One region of the Halomonas sp. 3A7M genome, then DNA from elsewhere that is predicted to be linked to it. Evidence: predicted binding sites of a transcription regulator. Region 1 holds the regulator's gene; each other region holds the start of a gene.
What was found. The regulator sigma-54, encoded in region 1, starts transcription at its own class of promoters, with help from an activator protein. The targets are predictions, from matches to a motif close to TGGCACNNNNNTTGCTNT.
Positions count from the first base shown of each region.

Region 2: a site for sigma-54 is predicted at 2,751-2,768, ahead of speB (agmatinase). Genes of this name have one in related genera too.
Region 3: a site for sigma-54 is predicted at 2,022-2,039, ahead of INT19_RS01095 (HAD-IIB family hydrolase). Genes of this name have one in related genera too.
Region 4: a site for sigma-54 is predicted at 2,932-2,949, ahead of codB (cytosine permease). Genes of this name have one in related genera too.

Region 1 covers NZ_JABUZD010000162.1:129,719-135,436, reverse strand. The annotation lists gene INT19_RS14490 (KpsF/GutQ family sugar-phosphate isomerase) at 158-1,144, shown strand; gene INT19_RS14485 (KdsC family phosphatase) at 1,178-1,720, shown strand; gene lptC (LPS export ABC transporter periplasmic protein LptC) at 1,720-2,292, shown strand; gene lptA (lipopolysaccharide transport periplasmic protein LptA) at 2,301-2,804, shown strand; gene lptB (LPS export ABC transporter ATP-binding protein) at 2,871-3,596, shown strand; gene INT19_RS14465 (RNA polymerase factor sigma-54) at 3,702-5,117, shown strand; gene hpf (ribosome hibernation-promoting factor, HPF/YfiA family) at 5,216-5,524, shown strand; gene INT19_RS14455 (PTS sugar transporter subunit IIA) at 5,529-5,718, shown strand, end outside.
Region 2 covers NZ_JABUZD010000066.1:97,248-102,965, forward strand. The annotation lists gene INT19_RS05890 (ABC transporter ATP-binding protein) at 1-1,090, opposite strand, end outside; gene INT19_RS05895 (sigma-54 interaction domain-containing protein) at 1,205-2,617, opposite strand; gene speB (agmatinase) at 2,817-3,767, shown strand; gene INT19_RS05905 (YjiH family protein) at 3,904-5,286, shown strand; gene INT19_RS05910 (5-guanidino-2-oxopentanoate decarboxylase) at 5,298-5,718, shown strand, end outside.
Region 3 covers NZ_JABUZD010000018.1:5,867-11,584, forward strand. The annotation lists gene INT19_RS01085 (hypothetical protein) at 1-578, opposite strand, end outside; gene INT19_RS01090 (OmpA family protein) at 739-1,752, shown strand; gene INT19_RS01095 (HAD-IIB family hydrolase) at 2,099-3,052, shown strand; gene INT19_RS01100 (glycosyl transferase) at 3,049-4,269, shown strand; gene INT19_RS01105 (MBL fold metallo-hydrolase) at 4,613-5,479, shown strand; gene INT19_RS01110 (YgaP family membrane protein) at 5,507-5,698, shown strand; gene INT19_RS01115 (YeeE/YedE family protein) at 5,717-5,718, shown strand, end outside.
Region 4 covers NZ_JABUZD010000066.1:19,445-25,162, forward strand. The annotation lists FMN riboswitch at 13-180, opposite strand; gene codA (cytosine deaminase) at 213-1,469, opposite strand; gene codB (cytosine permease) at 1,486-2,751, opposite strand; gene INT19_RS05570 (TetR family transcriptional regulator) at 2,970-3,590, opposite strand; gene INT19_RS05575 (efflux RND transporter periplasmic adaptor subunit) at 3,740-4,837, shown strand; gene INT19_RS05580 (efflux RND transporter permease subunit) at 4,839-5,718, shown strand, end outside.

The DNA of each region.
Region 1 (5,718 bases):
AAATATTATCGAACATCGTAACTGAACGCTACTCACAGTAACAGATGCGCTCATTGCAACCGCACTGAGGAGTAGGATACGCGCCTTACCTACAAACCGCGCCAAGATGTTATTCTTAGCGACCTACTTTTGACCGCTTATGAAAAGAGATGCCCTCATGCGCCAGCCACTATCGACACCTAGCCCACTGCGTGAAAGTGCGCTGCGCACGCTGCAAATTGAGCAAGCCGCTATCGGTGGGCTTCAGGCAAAGCTTGATGAGAGCTTTGACCACGCTTGTGAACTTATCCTTGCCTGCCAGGGCCGCGTAGTGGTAACCGGCATGGGTAAGTCCGGCCACATTGCGGGCAAGCTGGCTGCAACGTTGGCAAGCACCGGCACGCCTGCTTTTTTTGTACACCCAGGTGAAGCCAGTCACGGCGATCTCGGTATGATCACTCGCGCAGATGTTGTACTAGCCCTCTCGAACTCTGGCGAAACCGCAGAGGTCACCGCGCTGCTTCCGCTGTTGAAACGCCTAGGAACCCCCCTTGTCAGCATGACGGGGCGCCCAGGGTCCACATTAGCCAAACACGCCGATGCTCACCTTAATAGCGGCGTTGAGCGCGAAGCCTGCCCTCTCGACTTAGCACCGACTAGCTCAACCACAGCAGCACTTGCCTTGGGTGATGCCTTAGCCGTGGCATTATTAGAAGCACGTGGTTTCACCGCGGAAGATTTTGCGCTTTCACACCCAGGTGGAAGCCTCGGCAAACGCCTACTTTTGCGTGTAAAGGATTTAATGCACAACGGATCACGCCTCCCCCAAGTAGCATTAGGCAGCCCGCTACGGGACGCACTGTTGGAAATTACTCGCCAAGGGTTGGGCTTTACCTGCGTAGTCGATAGCGAAGGACGCCTTGCCGGCGTTTATACCGACGGTGACTTACGCCGAACGCTGGATCAGTTCCATGATCTACGTGACGTCCTAGTTGATGATGTGATGACACGTCCTGGAAAACGTATTGGCCCCGATGTGTTAGCGGCTGAAGCAGTACGCATCATGGAAGACAGCCGAATCACCGCACTGGCGGTCGTGGATGATCAGCAGCGCCCCATTGGCGCGCTGCATATGCATGACTTACTTGCTAGCGGTGTCATTTAATCGTTCTTTTCAAACATTAATAACGGAGGCTTCATGGCCCTACCTGACGCTCTACAAGACCGGATTCGCCGCGTAAGATTGCTTGCCATTGACGTTGACGGCGTACTTACCGATGGCCGCCTTTATTTTCAAGCTGACGGTATCGAAATCAAAGCGTTTCATACCCAAGATGGCCACGGCCTCAAACTTTTGAAGCGCGTCGGAATCCATGTTGCCTTAATTACTGGGCGTGATTCTCCCATGGTCAGCCAACGTGCTGCGTCGCTGGGCATTACCCACGTGTATCAAGGGTGCGAGGATAAACTCACTACGCTACGCGCGCTTTGCCAACGCCTAGATATCACGCTTGAGCAGGTTGCTTATTGTGGTGACGACCTACCAGACCTTGCTCCAATGAAACGTTCTGGCGTAGGCATCACCGTCCCTAATGCTCCTGATTATATGCATACCCACGCTGACTGGATCACCGATCGGCTTGGTGGCCACGGCGCTGTACGTGAAATCTGCGACACCTTATTGATGTCTCAAGGCCATTGGGATGCTGTTTTAGATACGTACCTACACGGCCAATCGTAATGCGCTTTTGGGTTAAAAAACGCATTTGGATAACCATCATGGTGCTTGCCTTAGGTGGCATACTGGTATGGTTGGATCCACGCGGCCCTCAAGACCAATCAATCGACGCTGAGGCTCGCGCTCAAGAGCCCGGCCATGTATTAGAGAATGCAGAAATCACTCTGTTTGGTGACACCGGTGCCATCCAGCAGTCGCTGACGACGCCACGCTTAGTCCATACCCCTCAAACGGCGATGACAGATGTCTTCTCCCCCAGGGCGACACTATTCGATAGCGAAGAGCGTCAATGGCTAGCGACGGCGGAGACCGGCACCCTAAATACTGACACGCAGGTGCTCACACTAGCTGGCTCAGCCCAATTACTTGCACCCGACGAGGGCTGGCAGCTGAATACAGAGTTATTACATTATGATGGCACCACCCGTCATGCTTGGAGCGATGCCGAAACCATACTTCAGCAACCGCCCCAGCGCATTGGCGCTTCACGCATGGATGTATGGCTGGATGATAGCCAGATCCGCTTAACCAATAACGTGCGCGGCGTTCACCCGCCTGCCACTCGTTCTCAGTAGGAGTCGCGATGAACGCTCTTATTCGCACGGCACTCTTCGTCATTGCGCTACCCATTTCAGCGGCAGCGCTACCGGTCATGGCACAAAGCCAAGCCCCCGTAGAAGTAGAGGCTGACCGTTTAGATCTCGATCAACGCGCAGGCACTGCTGTGTATTCAGGCAACGTCGATATTCGGCAGGGCAATATGCAACTGCGTGGAGATCGCGTTGAGATTCAGCGCAACGATGCTGGCGAGCTATCGCGCGCCGTTGCAACCGGTGGACGAGCCTATATACGCAACCAGCTCGAAGACCAAGCTAGCCCAATGGAAGGCTGGGCAAAGCGCATTATTTATCATGTTGCCGAGCGTCGGGTAGAGCTCATTGACCAAGCGGAACTGACCCAGCAAGCAGATCGCTTTGAAGGTGGACGCTTAGAGTATTTTATCGACCAAGGTGTGGTTCAGGCGCGTTCTGATGTTAGTGGTAGTGAACCACAACGTATCCGCATGACTCTTCAGCCGGAACAATAGGAGTGTCCAGTGGCGACAAATAACGCAGAGCCTGCACCTCAAACCACAGCCTCAGAATCAGCGCCGATAAAAACCCTTTATGCTCGCCACCTAGCCAAAAGCTATAAACGCCGCCGTGTCGTTAAGGATATTAACCTAGAGATATCTCAAGGCAGCGTGGTAGGGCTACTAGGCCCCAATGGCGCTGGCAAAACGACATCGTTTTATATGATTGTCGGCTTGGTAAAGTCTGATGCGGGAAAGGTTGGCATTGACGAGCTTGATTTAACCCATGCCCCCATGCACGAACGTGCAATGGCAGGTATTGGCTACTTGCCTCAGGAAGCCTCTATTTTTCGCAAACTTTCTGTCGCCGACAACATAATGGCAATCCTGGAAACTCGTAAAGAACTCGATCGTAGCGCCCGGGAGCAGCGCCTTGAGTCGCTACTGGAAGATTTTCACATCACGCACATTCGTGACAACTTCGGCATGAGTCTTTCGGGCGGAGAGCGTAGACGTGTTGAGATCGCACGCTCCCTCGCGACAGAGCCTGCCTTTATTCTGCTTGATGAGCCGTTTGCCGGCGTTGACCCGATCTCAGTGGGTGATATTAAAACGATCATTCGAGCCCTCAAAAAACGCCATATCGGCGTACTAATCACTGATCATAACGTCAGGGAAACACTAGATATTTGCGATATTGCCTACATTGTAGGTGACGGTCATATCATCGCCAGTGGCCCCCCTCAGGAAATTCTCAACAACCAGCGGGTAAGAGACGTTTATTTGGGGGCTGATTTCCGCCTGTAAACAGCCACCTGCAAAAAAAATAGTAGTGGTGGCATAGTTATTGCACTTGCACCAAGCCATAACTCGCACTAGGGTGGAGCTTTCTGATTAACGAGTGGTTCTCAGATGGTCATGAAAGCTTCTCTTCAATTGCGTATCGGTACACAGCTGACCATGACACCTCAGCTGCAGCAGGCCATCGCCCTGTTACAGCTATCAACGCTGGACCTCCGTCAAGAAATTCAGCAAGCACTTGATGCCAATCCAATGCTTGAGCAGGAAGATGAGTTCGGCGAACAGGCCGTTAGTGAACCCCAGGAAGTTGAATGGTCCGAAAGCATTCCTAACGAACTCTCAACTGACAGTGACTGGTCAGACACTTATCAAGACCTAGGTAGCCATGGTGCCAGCAGCGAGGGGCCTGACTTTGAGCGTCAAGCCGCTGGTCAAAGTTTGCATGGCCACTTACTTTGGCAACTCGCCATGACAGATTTTTCACCACGCGACCATGCCATTGCTGAAAGCCTCATCGATGCACTGGATGCCAACGGCTACCTAACTCAACCTCTCAATGACATTCGCGAAGGACTTAAAGCCCAAGGGCATGAAGGCCTTAGCCAGCGTGAAGTTGAAACAACCTTGCTGCGCCTTCAACAGTTTGAGCCCACCGGTGTATTTGCTCGCGACCTGCGGGAGTGCTTAATGCTGCAGCTCGCCTCACTACCCGAAGATACACCGCTGCTGATGCCTGCCAAGCGCTTAGTGCGTCAATTTCTTGAAGCGCTCGGTAAAGATGATGTGCGTTTGCTAAAGCGGCGGTTAAGTCTAGATGATGAGCAGCTTGATGACGTAATCCGCTTGATCCGCAGCCTGGACCCTCGCCCCGGGAGCGCCTTTGGCGACACAGATGACAGCTACGTAACGCCAGATTTAGTCGTCCGCCATGACCACGAAGGATGGCACCTGGAGCTAAACCCAGAGGCACTGCCGCGCTTGCGCATTCAACCTGACTACGCAAGCCTCATCAAACGGGCTGACAAGAGCCAAGATAACCAATTTTTAAAAGAGCATCTCCAGGAAGCGCGCTGGCTCATCAAGAGCCTTTCAAGTCGAAATGATACGCTACTGCGGGTGGGCCGAGAAATCATAGCTCGCCAGATAGGCTTTCTGGAACACGGTGAAGAAGCCATGAAACCGCTGATCTTAGCCGATATCGCAGACGCCGTTGAAATGCATGAATCTACTATTTCCAGGGTCACCACCCAGAAATATATCCATACCCCGCGCGGTGTGTTCGAACTCAAATACTTCTTTTCCAGCCAAGTAAGTGGCCAGGACGGCGGCGACAGTCACTCCAGCACCGCCATCCGGGCTCGAATCAAAAAACTGGTGCAAGATGAACCGCCCGGCAAACCGCTCTCAGACAGCCGCCTCGTGGCGCTATTGGAAGAGGGTGGCATTAATGTAGCAAGGCGAACGGTGGCCAAATATCGTGAATCAATGGGTATTCCCTCTTCAAGCGAGCGCCGCCGTTTACGCTAATAAAACAGTGCTAACGAGACAAAGTCTGTCTAGGGGCTTTGCAATAGCGCAAAAAGGGTTACAATCGAAGAACAGTCCGATGGATAAGGAGCACGTCAATGCAAGTAAATATCACTGGTCATCACGTAGATCTGACTGACGCCTTGCGTGACTATGTAAATGAGAAGCTGGAACGCGTTGAGCGCCATTATGACAATATCACCACCGTACAAGTGACCTTATCTGTTGAAAAGGAGCGTCAGCAAGCTGCCTGCACCCTGCATGCTGCAGGTGCCGATCTACACGCAGAAGCATTAGACAATGATATGTATGCTGCGATTGATGCACTAGCGGACAAAATTGACCGTCAACTCGTTAAACACAAGGAAAAAGCACAAGCTCGCGCCCAAGGCGCTGGCGTGCGTTAACTCAATGACGTTGGAAACCATACTTCCCCCGGAGCGCGTGCTGTATGACGTCCCCGGGGGCAGCAAAAAAAGGGTGCTGGAATTTTTCAGCACCTTTATTGCGCAAAACACGCCAAGCCTAGATAGCCAAGAAGTCTTCAGCCGCCTGATTGGTCGTGAGCGTTTGGGTAGCACTGGAATAGGCAACGGCGTTG
Region 2 (5,718 bases), on a different contig from region 1:
TTCGAGATGAGCTGGGTAAGGGGAGCGTCGTTAGGTCATCCCGCCGCAGGCCTTCAGCATCGAAAAGGTGTGTATTCTGTGACGTCCAGTAGAGGCTGCATGGCTGACCTGTCAGTGCCTGCTTGCCGCTAAGCCGCACGCGTAGGGTGTGCGCCCCCACTGCCACATAAGCAATGGTGTCCGCTCCCAGATACTCTTCACTTAATACGTTAGCGGGCACGCCGGAACCTGGTGCGATGCGCAGTTCGATATCTTCCGGGCGGATGCCCAAATGTCCGCCAGCGGCGTCCAAGGGGGCTACGGGGGTACTTGGTTCGCCTTCGATAACGGCACCATCTTTGCCGGCTACTAGTGGCAGCAGGTTCATGGCGGGGCTGCCAATAAAACTGGCGGCAAAAGCGCTAGCGGGGCGGTTATAAAGCTCGTCGGGGGTGCCGTCCTGGACGATTTTGCCGTGCTGCATCAGAATCACACGATCGCCCATGCTCATCGCTTCCACTTGGTCGTGGGTGACGTAAATCACCGTCATAGTCAGGCGACTTTGTAGTGCTTTGATTTCCCTACGCATGTCGCTGCGCAGCCGAGCGTCCAGGTTGGATAGCGGTTCATCCATCAGGCAGATCGGGTGTTCGGAAATAATCGAGCGCGCCAAGGCAACCCGTTGGCGTTGGCCGCCGGAAAGTTGCGCAGGTTTGCGGTCTAGGTAATCGGTTAAATCAACCAGTTCGGCGACCTTAGCCAGTCGCTGGCGCTGCTCATCTTTGGGTACCTTGCGGCTGCGCAGGCCAAAAACGATGTTGTCGGCAACGCTCAAATGCGGAAACAGCGCGTAGGACTGAAACACCATGCTCAGCCCACGGTCGCCGGGCGGCAGGCGGGTAACGTCGCGCTCGCCGATATGAATACGCCCGTCGCTGGCCTCTTCCAGGCCCGCGATCATGCGCAGCGTGGTGGATTTACCACAGCCTGAAGGGCCGAGCAGAATGACAAATTGCCCAGGCGTGACGTCGAAAGAGATGTCATCGACGGCAGTAGTCGCGTCCCAACGTTTAGTGACGCGTTCCAAGCGAATACGCGATTGGTTTGACATAGCACACACATCACCGGCTGTTGGTTGTTATTGGTTCAGCTTGTGTTGAAGGTGTTGCCGTTGTATGACACTTACATGGATGGTTGATGACAGCCGTTGTGTCAAGCGGAAAATTCACTTGGTGACTTTGATGCCGTAACGCTGAAGCCTGCGCACCACGCTGGATTGGCTAATCCCCAGCCGTTCAGCGATGGCGTACGTGCTGGGAAGCGTTTTGCTCAACGCTTCCAGTGTCTCGCGCTCTAGTCTGGCGAGGTACTGCTTTAGGGTTTCTTCGGGGGCTAAGGCGGCTATTGGCGAAGAGATTGACGTTTGCGGCAGATTAGCAGGGGGCTGCTGCGTAGGAAGGCTAGGTGCTTCAATTTGATCCGTTGGGCTGGATAGCCAAGCTCTTTCCAACCAGTTTTCAAGCTCGCGGACGTTACCTGGCCAGTCGCTTCCCATTAACGTTGACCATACTGGATTGCCCAGGATTTTTTGCCGCCCATAGCGTTGGTTAAGGCGCTTCAAACAGGCTTCCACGAGATCAGGAATATCTTCTCGGCGGTCGCGCAAAGGGGGAAGTGTGACCGGTATGACGTTGAGACGGTAGTAAAGATCCAGGCGAAATAGGCCCGCTTCTACTTGTTTAGCTAGATTCTGATTTGTGGCGACAACTAAGCGAAAGTCCACTTTGCGCGGTCGTGTATCGCCTAACCGGGTAAGGCTTCCGTCCTGGATAACTTTTAATAGTTTGGTTTGCATTAATAAGGGAAGCTCACCGATTTCATCGAGAAACAGCGTGCCACCTTCCGCTTGCTCTAGTAAGCCTGCTTTTCCTTGGCGAGCCGCGCCGCTGAACGCGCCGGGCTGATAGCCAAACATCTCAGACTCAAATAAGTTTTCGGGAATGGCCGCACAGTTAACCTCAATAAAGGGATGGTTATGGCGTTGGCTCCAACGGTGCAACTGTTTGGCAAACGCGGTTTTTCCCACGCCCGACTCTCCCAGCATCAATACATTAGCGTCCGAGGGGGCGACCCGTTTGAGAAGCAAGGCGACTTCACGCATAACGTGGCTTCGCGCCTGCAAGTTATCCAGCGCGTCGTCCAGCGCTTGTTCCTCGGCACCGTGGGCTGCTTGGCTACGTTTTAAGTGCTCACTAAAGCGTTTCTGGAGTAGCGCATATTCGTCTTGTAGGAGCTGTAAGTCGGTTAAGTCTCTGGAGCGGCTGATAACACGCTCTAACTTCCCATTCACAAAGACAGGGTAGGCTTGAGCTATCACACGGCGCCCGGTGCCTGTTACCTGCATAAGTTGGGCCGGCTGGTGGGTGCGCATCACTTCTAAGGTGATGGATGGCTTCAAAATGCCTGCTTGCTGAAGCTGGTAAACGCTACTACCTAGCAATTCTTCCCGGGGCGCGCCATAAACAGCCTCAGCGCCGGGGCTGATATCAAGCACTCGACCCTCTCCGCTGACGATGAAGAAGTGATCGTTGGCGGTTTCTACAATGGTTTTTAGCACGCACTTATCGATTTCACTCACAGCGATTGTCTCTTGAGTAACCTGTAATTCATTTTTGCATCAATGATGCATAGATGACTTAAGTGTACGTGATTTTGATTCATTACTGCATCAATAATGGCTGAAAGCCCTATTATTAGGGCGTTTAGAGACTTGGCATGTTCTGTGCAATGTAGTTGTTATTCCGAGCTACAACATGAACAACGCCAAGGAGATCTGTATGTCTGATTTTAACCAGCCGCTTGGGGGCAATAGTATGCCGCGCTTTGGTGGGCCAGCCACTATGATGCGTTTACCCACTCAGGAAAGTGCTGCTGGCTTAGATGCTGCTTTTATCGGTATTCCAATGGATATTGGTACGTCTAACCGGCCTGGTACGCGTCTTGGCCCACGCCAGATTCGTGATGAATCTCGCATGCTGCGACCCTATAACATGGCGACCCGCGCCGCCCCGTTTGAAAGTTTACAAGTGGCCGATATCGGTGACGTGCCCATCAACACGTTTCACCTGCCCAAAAGCGTCGACATCATCACGGCCTTTTATGATGACGTGCTTAAACACAACTGCATTCCGCTAACGTTGGGTGGCGAACACACCCTGACACTGCCCATTTTACGTGCCATTGCCAAAAAGCATGGGCCAGTGGGGCTGATCCATATCGATGCCCATGCCGATGTGAACGAGCACATGTTCGGTGAGCCAATTGCTCATGGCACGCCGTTTCGCCGTGCTCAGGAAGAAGGCCTGTTAGCCCACGGCAAAGTGGTGCAAATTGGCCTTCGTGGTACCGGTTACGCAGCCGAAGATTTTGATTGGTGCCGAAGCCAGGGTTTCCGCGTTGTTCCCGCTGAAGAGTGCTGGCATCGCTCGCTTGCTCCCTTGATGGAAGAAGTGCGCGAGCAGATGGGCGATGTGCCTGTCTATATCAGCTTCGATATCGATGGCTTGGATCCTTCCGTTGCGCCAGGAACGGGAACGGTAGAGATGGGCGGACTGACCTCAGCGCAAGGGCTGGAAATTGTGCGCGGTGCGGCAGGCTTGAACATCGTCGGCTGTGATCTAGTGGAAGTGTCGCCTCCTTATGACCCCAGCGGTAATACCGCATTGATGGGCGCCACACTGCTGTACGAAATGCTCTGCGTGCTGCCGGGCGTGAAACACAGTGATTAAGCTGTCCTGAAATAGCTCATAAATAAAAAGCGCTTACCTGACAAAGCGCTAATGGTCAGAGAAATGGCAGGCTGCTTATTGCCTGCCAGGAAGCCACCAGCCCACCTCCAATAATCACTTCCAATAGGTGAACCGTATGTCTTTCTCTCAAGTAAAATTGGATGACGCCGAGCCGTCGGCTCCAATTCAGCGTGCTCATTTGCTGAAGTTTTTGATTCCCTCCTTAATTGGCGTCCTCTTGTTTTTGGTGCCTTTTCAAGTGGGAGGAACGATTAATATTGGCATGGGCCTAATGGCCGATGGGTTGCAGTCGCTGCTTGGCTCTGCACTACCTGCCATTGCCATGCTAGTCCTATGTCTGTCCGTAGTGATAACGCTTTACGTTAAAGTGGCAAAGCCTAACTGGGCGCAACGTGGTCACTTTCAAGAGATGTTTGACGTAGACACTATTTGGGTAGTGATGCGCATCTTAGGTGGCATCTTTGTCGTCATGACCTTTTTTCAAGTCGGCCCAGAATTTGTGACGGCACCGTTTACTGGCGGCGTAATGCTCAATGATTTGGCGCCGGTGCTACTGACGTTCTTCTTCTTTGCGGCGATTCTGCTCCCGTTTTTGGTCGAATTTGGCTTTATGGAATTTATCGGCACCATGGTGCGTAAGCCGTTTCGGGTGATTTTCAATCTTCCTGGGCGCAGTGCTATCGATGCAACGGCTTCTTGGATGGGGTCAGGCACCGTGGGGGTATTGATCACCGCCCAACAGTATGAGCAGGGTTATTACAATGCTCGTGAGGCATCGGTCATTGCGACTAACTTTTCAGTGGCTTCCATCGCGTTTAGTTTACTGGTTACTAACTTTGTTGATATCAATCATCTCTTCGTACAGTTCTACTTTACGGTAGTCGTGTCAGGGCTGATTGCTGCCATCATCGTGGCGCGGATTCCCCCTCTATCGCTCAAATCTAACGACTACTACGAGCCTGTTGGCTGCCAGTTAAGCGAGAAGCGCACCGAAAATGTAGGGTTGTTTCGTTACAGCTTGCTCCAGGCAACTCGCCGGGCAGCGGATGCGCCAGGGCCAAAAGAGTTGGTGCGTTTAGCACTACTCAACGTGATTGATATCTTTTTGACACTGCTGCCTTTGGTATTTGCCATCGGCACCGTCGCGCTGATTTTAGCCGAGTTTACTCCACTGTTTACCTGGCTCTCTTACCCCATGGTGCCGGTGCTTGAGTTGCTGCGTATCCCTGAAGCACAAGCGGCTGCTCCAGCGACGTTGGTCGGGTTTGCCGATATGTTCTTACCAGCAGTGCTGGCGACGAATATTGAAAGCGAGCTGACCCGTTTTGTGATCGCTTGCTTGTCCATGACACAGCTGGTGTATATGTCGGAAATTGGCGCGTTACTACTTAAATCAAAAATCCCTATTAAGCTCTGGGAGCTAGCCGCCGTTTTCTTACTGCGCACGGCCATTACGCTGCCCATCATCGCCTTTATGGCCCATACATTTTTCTTCTGAGAGGGCCTGTCATGAACGCTGACGCAATGCGCAATCACTCAACCATGACCTGTGCCGAGCTGTTGATCCACCTGCTACGTGAAACCTATGGCGTTCGTACTCTGTTCGGTATTCCGGGCGTGCATACGGTGGAGCTGTACCGAGGGCTTGAAGGTAGCGATGTGCGCCACGTAACCCCGCGCCATGAGCAGGGCGCAGGGTTTATGGCCGACGGCTATGCCCGCGCCAGCGGTCAGCCTGGGGTATGTCTGATTATCACTGGCCCGGGAATGACCAATATTGCTACTGCGATGGGCCAAGCCTTAGCAGACTCTATCCCCATGCTGGTGATCTCCAGTGTTAACCGCCGGGATACGCTGGGGCTAGGCCAAGGTCGGCTGCACGAGCTGCCCAGCCAGCAGCAGATGATCAGTGGCGTGGCGCGGTTTAGCC
Region 3 (5,718 bases), on a different contig from region 1:
ACGATCTGGGTAGTGATGATAACCTCCTCTTTGCCCTCATAAGTCCAACTGCCGCTGGTCGTATCTGCCACCATCGCTGCGGGAATTAATGCAAGTGCAGGTTCGCTCCAGTTTCCTAGTGCCATGCTAGCCACGGTCACGCCACCGGCAAGGGCGGTGTAAGCACCAAACGGTGGGCGTATATAGCCGCGATCACGATGCTCAACAACTTCAACGTCTACTTGGACGGTGGCGCCGCCAGTGCTGGGGTGTGTCATCACGCTTCCACCACGCGACACCAGTTCGCTTGTTAATAGCGTACGAAAGCCACGTTCAAATTCGCCACCATAGTAGGCGCTAACTGACGTATGCTCTTGCGCTGGAATATGGAGGTCTCTAAAGCGAACCCGTTCACTGCGAAGAATGCCTGCCGCTTCGTGTTGGGCTAGCACTTCCCAGTGCTGAGCCGCTTGCATGCGCTGCTGCTCACTATAAGGGTAGGTAGTCGCAATGGGGGCCTGCGATGTGTTGGCATAAAAGCAGCCGCTTAGCATCAGGCTCGCCAGTCCAATACAGGCAGGGCGCAATAGTTGAACCATGGATGGTGACATTGTCGATAATGAAGCAGTTCTTGATGACATAGGTCGGGTGCGCACCTGATTGTTCCTTCTCGCTACGAAACGGCTTTTGATAGACTAGTTTGCCACGCTTACCCTATATCGGCCACGAGGTTAAAAACTTGAATGAGTGAAAACTCCCATGCTTGAAGACCACCGCGCTGGTCCGCGCCATGATTCACTGCTAACTGCCTATCCAGAAGATGAAAGTAATAGCGGTTGGATGATTAGCTATATTGACATCATGACGCTACTGGTAGCCTTGTTCGTTATTATTATTGCTGCGGCAAATGTGACAAGCCCATCATTGTTTCAGCAAGAAACAGCCGATGAGTACGGCTATGAGTCATCGCCTGCTAGAGAAATACCCCTGCCGGATGCGCTTGCTGAAGTCCGCCAGCAGCGCACGGTACTCGGCGTATCACCTAGTAGTGATACGCTCAGCCCGTTTGCGATTAGCGCTGCGTTGGGTGTGGCAGGGTTGCCTAAAGCTCGCACTGCTGTTGTGGAGGCGCCACCTTTATTGGCGCGGATTGAAGAAGACTCGATAGATACGCAGACATCGGCTGTCACTAGTAGTCTTCCGCAGTTGCTGCTGCCTACCGATGAGCGTCAGGCTGTTTCACCGTTGGCGGATTACATGGTAGTGCTCACCGACCGTCCACCTATTAATGTACAAAAAGTGTCTGATGTGGCGATGAATAGCGCATTAGCACTTGATGAGAGATTGGCTGAGCGTGTGGAGGCCTCGACGTATCTACCTAATTTGGAAGGCGTTGAAGTTTCCCGGGTCGCCGAAGGGATCAGCCTGCGTGTACAAGATCGGTTGCTATTTCCCTCTGCCGATGCTCAGTTGACAGAAGGGGGCTCAACGCTAGTGGGGTCGTTGATGGATACCATTCAGCGCTTCGAGGGGGAAGTATGGGTGGAGGGGCACTCTGATAGCCAATCCATCAATACCCCAGAGTTTTCGTCCAACTGGGCGCTTTCAAGTGCGCGGGCGATTGCGATCGTTGAGGCACTGGAAGCCGCAGGGGTTGCTCCGGAGCGTTTACGAGCGGTTGGACTAGCCGCAACCCAGCCACTAGAAGATAACGATACTGTTGAAGGGCGAGCGCGCAACCGTCGCGTTGAGGTGGTTATTCACGTTGACTAGGGAATAGATCAAAAAAACCCGCCGGGGAGGCGGGTATGAAAGGGCTTGTCTCACTGCAGCCCACTGGCATCAGGTGAGGGGTGTACAAGGTTGCCAGTGGGTACAATTTGAGTATAGCTATTTGTGGGCTTTTGCCAAGGGCTTGTCGAATTTTCTTCAATTTATTTGCGCGCTATTTTGGTGCGTCATGATTGCGTTGTTTTGGTGCTTATAAAAAGACAGCTGGTTTTTATGAGCCAATCTTCTGATTATTAACAATAAAATTGTATTGGCATACAAACTGCTTGGTTGCTTATCTAAAAGTGGGCGTGTGTAACGACTTTTAAGATTGCAAAAAGGTGGTGCTATGACCGAACAAAGGCATACTGCGTTGCCCTGTGATGCTCAGTCACCAATAGACCCAGCGCTTCAACCGCGTTTGGTAGTCACCGACTTGGATGGTTCATTACTAGATCACCACAGTTATGATTTCTCACCTGCCAAGCCCTGGCTTGCCCGCCTTAAACAGCTAGGGGTTCCGGTCATTCCGGTTACCAGTAAAACTCGCGCTGAACTCATTCCCCTTCGTGAAGCCCTTGGGCTAACGGCGACCCCCTTTATTGCTGAGAATGGCGCCGTTATTGGTCTGCCGCCTGGTTGGTGTCATGCGCGTTTAGATCGCCCTGGTAATGGCCGGGATGGCGTCGTTATTAAACACACCGGCGTTGATAGTGGCTTCATTAAAGCGCGACTAAACGTTTGGCGTAAGCGCTTGGGCGTTCGGTTTACCCGCATGGGCGACTTAAGTCTTCAGCAGGTAATGGCGTTAACTGGGCTTGATGAAATCCGTGCGAAAGCAGCGCGGCAGCGGGAGGGGAGTGAGCCGCTTATTTGGGAGGATAATGCAGCTGCACTTGAAACGTTCCGAATTGCGCTTGAAGGCGATGGCCTTGAACTCACTCAAGGGGGACGCTTTTGGCATGTGATTGGACGCTTATCTGACAAAGGTGGTGCTGTAGAGTGGCTAATCAAACGATTTACTGCATTACGAGGCAGTCAGCCACTGTCATTGGGCTTGGGCGATGGCCCAAACGATATCACGATGCTGGAAACTGTCGATCAAGCGGTGGTGATTCGAGGTTGCCACGCACTTGACGTTGAGCCGCACAACCGTGCGCTATATCGAACAAACGCGACTGGGCCAACTGGCTGGGCTGAGGGGGTAGCCCACTGGTGGGGGCGAGATGACGGGCGTCTAAAAATGACGCCAGTGAATGACACCGCTGCATCAGATTACAAGTCACGGGAGGCTAGCGTATGAGTGATTTTCATCAAAATGGTGTGATAACCGATTTTCACAACTTAACACGCCGGCCAGTTGAAGCCCTTGAACAAGAGCTTTGCCAGTTTGCCAAACGTCGCCCAATGGGACTAATTTTACCCTCGCTTTTTTCTGAACTGGAAGGGCCTGCGCTGTCGGCGATTGTTGATGAGCTGGTGAAAGTGCCTTATCTCAATGAAATTGTTATTGGTTTAGACAGGGCAGACCGGGATCAGTTTTTATTTGCACGGGAGTTCTTTTCGCGCTTGCCCCAGCACACTCGAATCCTATGGAATGACGGTCCGCGCTTGCGCGCCATCGACCAAGAATTAGAACGTCATGGTTTGGGGGCATTAGAGCCAGGTAAAGGAAGAAACGTATGGTATTGCGCTGGCTATGTGCTTAGTTCAGGTCGCTCCACCACCGTTGGTCTTCACGATTGCGATATTCTTACCTACGACCGTGGCCTCCTAGCACGCCTTATGTATCCCGTCGCGAATCCCCGTTTCAATTACAGTTTTTGTAAAGGCTATTACCCGCGTATTGCCGAAGGAAAGCTCAATGGGCGTGTTTCTCGGTTGATGGTGACGCCGCTGCTACGTGCCTTGAAAACCGTCTGTGGTCCGTTACCCTATTTGGATTATTTAGACAGCTTCCGTTACCCGTTATCCGGTGAATTTGCCATGCGCAGCGATGTGCTTGAGGGCATCCGAATTCCCGCTGACTGGGGATTGGAAATCGGCGTGCTGTCGGAGTTGCAGCGTAACTACTCCCATCGTCAGCTGTGTCAGGTCGATATTGCCGACGCCTATGACCATAAGCATCAGCCCGTTAGTGAAGAGGATGCGACCAGTGGCTTGAACCGAATGAGTCTGGATATCGCAAAAGCGCTGTATCGTAAGCTGGCTACCCAAGGGGTTAGCTTTAGCAGCGAAGATTTCCGGACGCTCAAAGCAACTTACTACCGTTTGGCCTTAGACCTCATTGAAGCCTATGATCACGACGCGACAATGAATGGACTAAGTTTAGATCGTCACTGTGAAGAGCAAGCAGTGGAGCTATTTGCCAGCAATTTACTAGAAGCCGGCAATCTGTTTTTAGATAACCCCCGCGAACGTCCCTTTATTCCCAGTTGGAACCGTGTGCAAGCGGCTATGCCTGACGTGCTAGCACGTATGCATGAAGCGGTAGAGCTTGATAACCAGGGTAAGGTTTAACGCTCGATGCTTGTTTGTTTCTATAAATTTTTAAGCTTATCAGTTCTTTAAGTTTATCAGTGCTTTGAGTTTATCGGGCCTTTAAACGTATCAAGTCTCAAAGTATATAAGGCTTTAAGTCGGTAGAAGCGGGTGAATTTCGCTTAACCGACCATGTCATTCTCATCACAGCACCTCGTTGGCAGCGAGGTGCTTTTTTGTTTTGCGGCTATTGGCCGACGAGCAATATTGATCATGCTCAAGAAACCGTTTTAAATTCCAAATAAGTATAAACATATAACATTTTATGGTCTATGATGGTTGCATAGCAACATCATTACTTGCCATTAGCGGGAGGCACAGAATGCAACACCCGATTGTTACTCACTTCTTTGATGAGCCCACTAACACCTTTAGTTATGTGGTGCAGGACCCAGAGAGTAATGCCTGCGCTATTCTAGATTCGGTACTCGATTTCGATTATGCCGCGGGGCATACGGATGTACGTTCTGCGGATGAAATTATTGAATTTATTCGCGGTAACCGCCTTGAAGTGACATGGATTTTAGAAACCCATGTGCATGCTGATCACCTCTCAGCGGCACCCTATTTGCACCAAACGTTAGGTGGAAAAACCGGGATTGGCGCACACATTGTCGACGTACAGGAAATTTTTGGTAAAGCATTCAATGCAGGGACTGAGTTTGCTCGGGACGGTAGCCAATTTGATGCCCTGTTTAATGAAGGCGATACGTTCACCATTGGCAGTCTTCAAGCGCGCGTGCTTCATACGCCAGGCCATACGCCTGCCTGCCTTACTTATGTGATAGGCGACGCGGCCTTCGTTGGCGACACACTGTTTATGCCAGATTACGGCACCGCACGCTGTGACTTCCCCGGTGGCGATGCGCGTACGCTGTACCGCTCTATCCAAAAGGTTTTGGCATTGCCGACGCAAACACGACTGTTTTTATGCCATGACTATAAAGCACCTGGCCGAGACGTTTATCAGCATGAAACTAGTGTTGCAGAGCAGCGTGACGCGAACGTCCATGTACATGAAGGCATTTCAGAAGATGAGTTCGTGAAAATGCGCACGGAGCGTGATGCCACGCTAGGCATGCCTAAGCTCATTATTCCCTCTGTACAGGTCAACATGCGCGCGGGTGAGATGCCGCCTGCCGACGACAATGGCGTTGTCTATCTAAAAGTCCCTATCAACCGCTTTTAACTGATATTGATTATCGAGGAGCAGAAAATGAAAGCAAACGTCGGCGGTATAGACAAAGTGGCACGAATCGTTGTTGGTCTTATTCTGATCATACTGGCGCTTACCGGCACCATTGGCGCATGGGGATGGATTGGCGTCGTACCACTCGCCACTGGGCTGTTTAATTTTTGCCCATTGTATCCTCTGCTGGGCATCTCAACCTGTAAAAACAAGCATTAACACAGCAAGGAGACACCTGT
Region 4 (5,718 bases), on a different contig from region 1:
GCGTGTCTAAGGTACCGTTCTCTTTCATCCGGACTATCACCGTCGGCTTCGGCTTTTCACCGAATCTGCTGACCTCAAGAAATAAAAAACCGCCTTGAGCGCTCGCGGGCTTAGATGACAAAAATTTATTCAGCCATCATCACCGCCGGTGGGGACTTTCACCCCGCCCTGAGAACTTTGCTGATTATCAGCCCGGCTATATTACGCTTTTTCTAAATACCAAGCCACGGGGGTGTCGTAATCTTTGCGGGGTCGCGCTGCATAATGATCTCACCGTGTCGAACGGAAAGTAGCACCTCGCCCTGAGTACGCAGCACGCTGTAGTCATCCTCACCCTCCAGCAGGTTGAAGCTGGCGGGTTTGCCGACCTCGATACCGTAACGCGCTTCAATATTGAGTGTGCGTGCGCTGTTGTCAGTGATCAGCGACAGCGCCTGGCTGAAATCCTGATAGCCCATCATTTGGCAGATATGCAAGCCAAAATCGAGCGTCCGCAACAGCTTACCGTTACCCAGCGAGTACCAGGGGTCGAAGATGGAATCCTCGGCAAAGCAGACATTAATGCCCGCGGCGTTTAGTTCTTTTACGCGGGTAACACCACGACGTTTTGGGTAACTATCAAAGCGTCCCTGCAGGTGAATGCTTTCGGTGGGGCAGGAGACAAAGTTGATGCCCGAACGTTTGAGCAGCAGAAACAGCTTAGAGCAGTAGGCGTTATCGTAGGAGTGCATCGCCGTCGTGTGGCTAGCGGTCACGCGGCTGCCTAAGTCGTTAAACAGCGCTTCGCAGGCCAGCACCTCAAGGAAACGCGAGTTAGGGTCGTCTATCTCATCGCAGTGCACATCCACCAAACGGTCATATTTGATCGCTAGCTCTATCACCCGCTTCATGGAAGCGACGCCTAGTTCTCGGGTGTACTCAAAGTGGGGAATGCCGCCGACAACGTCCGCGCCGATCTCCAGCGCCTCTTCCATCAGGCGGTCGCCGCCGGGGTAGGAAAGCAGGCCATCTTGCGGAAAAGCGACTACTTGGATATCGATTTTATCTTTCAATTCATCGCGCAAGGCGCATAGGGTTTTAATGCCGATTAGGCTGGGGTCGCTGGTGTCAGCGTGTGTACGCACAAACTGGACGCCGTTGCCTATCAACAGGTTCAGGGTGTTAAGCGCGCGTTCGCGAATATCCGCTTCGGTGAGCATGGGCTTACGCTCACCCCAACGTTCGATGCCTTCAAACAGCGTGCCGCTTTGATTCCAGCTTGGCTCGCCCGCCGTTAACGCGGCGTCCAAGTGAATATGCGGTTCAATGAACGGCGCGCAAAGCAGCTTGCCGCCCGCATCAATTTGCCCATCCCCCGCCGTTTGTGGCGCGTCTTGAGCGGTAATCGCTGTGAACGTACCGTTCTCAATCTCAAGCCGGTAAAGCTCGGGGCGCTGGCGTAGGCGGGCGTTAATGATCTGCATGCTCATATAATTAGTGACTCACTTATTGTTTGGCAGTCGAAGGGGAAGTATCACTTAGCGTAGCGTGGTTTAAACGAAGCAGTACAGCGTAGCTAACTGCCGCTACCACGACACCTACCAATGGGGGGAGCAACGGGGAGAGGTAAGCGGCTCCAGCGCCTAATGCATAGGCGGCTAACCCTCGGCGATTAAAATTGGGTAACTGAGTGGATTCCAGAGTAGGGTAGCGGCCTTTATGTTTGAGCCAGAAGTCCGCCATGATCACCCCGCCCATGGGAGGAATAAAGGTGCCTAGCAGTACTAGAAAGGGAATCAGTAGGTTATACATACCGCCTACTGCCAGTACGGTACCAATCGCTGCGCCACACACCGTGACTAAGCGGCGTTTCTCGGTACGCAGCAAATTGCAGCCCGCTACGGCAAAGTTGTAGATGGTGTTGTCCTGGGTGGTCCAGATATTTAGAAACAGCATCAGCACCGCGATGGTGACAAAGCCCTGCGCGATCAATACATCGACGATGTCCGCCTGCTGGTAAATCATGGTACCCAGTGCGCCGGTCAGCACCATTAAGCCGTTGCCCACAAAAAAAGCCGCCAGAGTCGCGATCACGGCAATTTTCGGCGTCTTGGCGAAGCGGCTCCAGTTAGTCGCTTGGGTGCCTCCGCTAATAAAGGTGCCAATGATGACGGTAATCGCTGCCGCCACGCTCATGCTTTCCGTGGGCGTTTGCTGGCTTAGTCCGGCAAATCCGCGTGCATCCACCAGCCCGGTGAACAGGCTAATCAAGATAAACAGCATCATGGCGGGCACGGCAAAGCGCGAAAGCCAGTCCATACCTTTATAGCCAATCATGGCCGTCACGCAGAAACCAAACCCAAATAGCACCATTAAGGGGATTTCCAGCCATTCAGGCATCCCTGTGGTGCGTACTAACACTAGGGCAATCGTCGCGGTGCCCCAGGCGTACCAACCAATCTGCGTAAAGCCGAGAATAAAATCGGAAAGTTTGCTGCCTTTTTCACCGAAGCAGAAGCGTCCCATCAGCACGGAGTTAAGGCCGCTTTTACAGGCAATGTAAGCAAGAGCTGCCGCGTATGCGCCCAGCAACAAGTTACCCACCAGTATGATCCAGAGCAGTTGGCCAATCGGGAACGATTGGCCAAGCGAACCACCGGCCCACATGGTGGCAGTGAAAAAGGTAAAGCCGAGTAGCACAACGGAAGTGGAGAGCAAGCCCTTACGGGCGCTAGTGGGGACTTCACTTAGCGGATAGTCAGAGTGGTGCATGGGGAGACTCCAGGTGAGTATTATTATCCTAGGAACCTCTGATTAACTATTGCGCTTGGCCATACTGCGTTAAAAATCGCCTCAAAATGCTCATTTACAACCCGTAAACTCCGCTTTTTCGTTGATTTTTTCCTTGTCTGGCCTGCGCTCATCACATTAATCAGAGGCTCCCTTGTTATATAAGCAACCTGCGTGCCAAGCTTAGCTCCCCAAGGCGTTTAAAGCGTACTCTCCAACAACCCCCGCATTAACGTTTCGATCATACTCTCGTACTCGTCTGCTAATGAGAATTGCTGCGGGTCTTGTAACCAATCAAAGCAAATGCCGATTAAAAAGCTATGGTACTGGCGCCGGGCGCTGGCGGGGGTGAGGTCAGCGCGTAGATGGCCGGTTTGCCGGGCTTTCTCAAACAGCTGCTCAACCTGCATTTCGGCATGCTCAGAAAGCCGAGTGATCATGCTGATACGTGGATGATCATCTTCCAGCTTTTCGCAGCGATGCAGCACGATGGTGGCGGCGCGCTGTAACGGAAGATTATGGCAGATAGCGCCAAGCGCACTCAGGGCAATCTCTTGCAGGCATTTGGTGGGGGTGTGGCCCAGTCGCAGAACAGCATCATCGACAATTTCATCGAGCGGCACGCGAACACGCTCTAGCAGGGCATCGAATACCGCCGCTTTATCCTCAAAATGCCAGTAAATCGCACCACGGGTAACGCCTGCTGCTGCGGCAATATGGGCCAATGTAGTACGCGAAACCCCTTGAGCGAGAAACTGAGCTTCTGCAGCATCAAGAATGGTCTCGCGGGTGCGTTCAGCCTCAGCTTTGCGGCGTGACATAGCGGCTCCTAACAAAAAAGTGCACTTATATTGGCATTACTGAATGGCAAAGTCGCCAGTAGGCGATTAGTATACACATTCACTGACATTCATGAATGTCAGTGAATTTTTTATGACTGCGTATTGATAACACCACCGAGGAGTCCGCTGTGCGTAACACTGTGATTCGATTGCTTCCAGCGCTGCTGGCCCTGCTGCTGGCAACAGGTGACGCTTATGCCGAGAGCCAGAATGAACCTCTTCCTCGGCCGGTGAAGCTGATGACATTAGAAGCGTCTGGTGCCGCGCTGCAGCGCCAGTTTCCTGCGCGCGTTGAAGCCACTACACGCAGCAATCTATCGTTTCGCATGGCGGGTGAGCTGTTAGAGATTAACGTGACTCCCGATCAGCGGGTAACGGAAGGCACCCTGATCGCGCGTATTGATGATCGTAATATGCGCAGTGAATTAGATAGCGCTCGTTCGCGCTTAGAGCTAGCGCGGGCCACTCACGAACGCATGCGCTATACCCTAGAGCGTGGAGCGATTAGCCAAGCACGGTTTGATGAATCAGAGGCGGAGTTGCGTGCCGCTCGGGCGACCTTTGAACAGGCCGAAGAGCAACTGGAAAATACCCAACTGCGCGCACCTTATGATGGTGTGATTGCCCAGGTGCCGGTAGATAACCGGCAGATTGTCCAGGTGCAGGAAACCGTGGCGGTGATTCAGCAGCCAGGGCAGCTTGATGTGATCTTTCATTTACCGCAGCAAATCGTTCAGCAGATACCGCGCAACGACGAGGTGACCCCGTTTGAAATGGCGATGGCCTTTGAAGTGCGGTTTGGCAATAGCGAAAAACCTTACCTTGCGCAGCTGGCGTCTTATACCACCCAGGCCAGCGCCCAAAGTTTGGCCTATGAGGTAACGCTTCGGCTACCGCAGCCCGACGATATCACGCTGCTTGATGGCATGAGCGCCACCGTGCGGCTTGATTTAGGCCAACTATTACCCGCGTCTGAAAGTCTTGTTTGGCATTTGCCGCCTGACGCCATTAGCTATCCAGGTGAGAACTCGGAGCAGGCGGTGGTGTGGCGTTTTCAGGCGCCGGACCGTTTAGAGGCGGTGCCAGTCGAGGTGGGACGTTTAACTTCTAAGGGGTTAGAGGTGAGTGGCGAACTAGCCGCGAATGATCGTGTGGTGGCAGCGGGAGCCCATCGTGTCAGCGCTGATATGCGTGTAACACCATGGGAAAAGGAACAGGGGCTCTAAGATGGTTGATTACTTCTTACGCCACCGGGCCGCTAGTTATTTAATGACCGTGGTACTGCTCTTCGGCGGGGCGCTCGCTTTCACTGGCATGGGGCAGCTTGAGTTTCCTGAATTTACCATTCGCAATGCGCTAGTCACCACCCAGTATCCTGGTGCTACGCCAGAAGAGGTGGAGCAGGAAGTCACCTCGACACTGGAAGAAGCCATTCAGGAAATGCCCGCGATTAAACGTATCAGCTCGGTGAGTTCTAACGGGTTTTCTCAAATTACCATCGAGCTGCAAAGCACGGTGCAAAACGATGAACTTCAGCAGCTTTGGGATTCGTTGCGCCGTAAAGTTGGCGATGCGCAGGCCGCCTTGCCGCCAGGCGCCAGCCAGTCACGAGTTAACGATGACTTTGGCGATGTGTTCGGCTTGATGATTAACCTGACCGGTGATGGCTATGCCATGCCCGATTTGAAAAGCCAAGCCGAGTTCCTTAAGCGTGAACTCGCCTTGGTCGACGGCGTTGAAAAGGTGTCGCTGGCGGGGGTGAGAGAGGAGCGCATTTTCATTGAAGTCGACCGAGAGCGGCTACGTGCGCTGAACATTCCGCTAAGTTCACTCCAGCAATTGCTGAATACGCAAAATGCCGTAGTGGACTCGGGTCACTTGAAGCAGGGGGGGCAGCGTTTCCGAGTAACGCCTTCGGGTAGTTCCGCCGATATTGAGGATTTACGCGCGTTAATCGTTAGTGAAGGTAACGGCGAGCTGGTAAGGCTGAGCGATATCGCAGAGGTTTCCCGTGGCTTGACCGAGCAACCACAGCAGCTTTATCGCGATATGGGGCGACCGGCTATTTCCTTGGGCATCTCGTTTGAAAGCGGCGTCAACGTGGTCG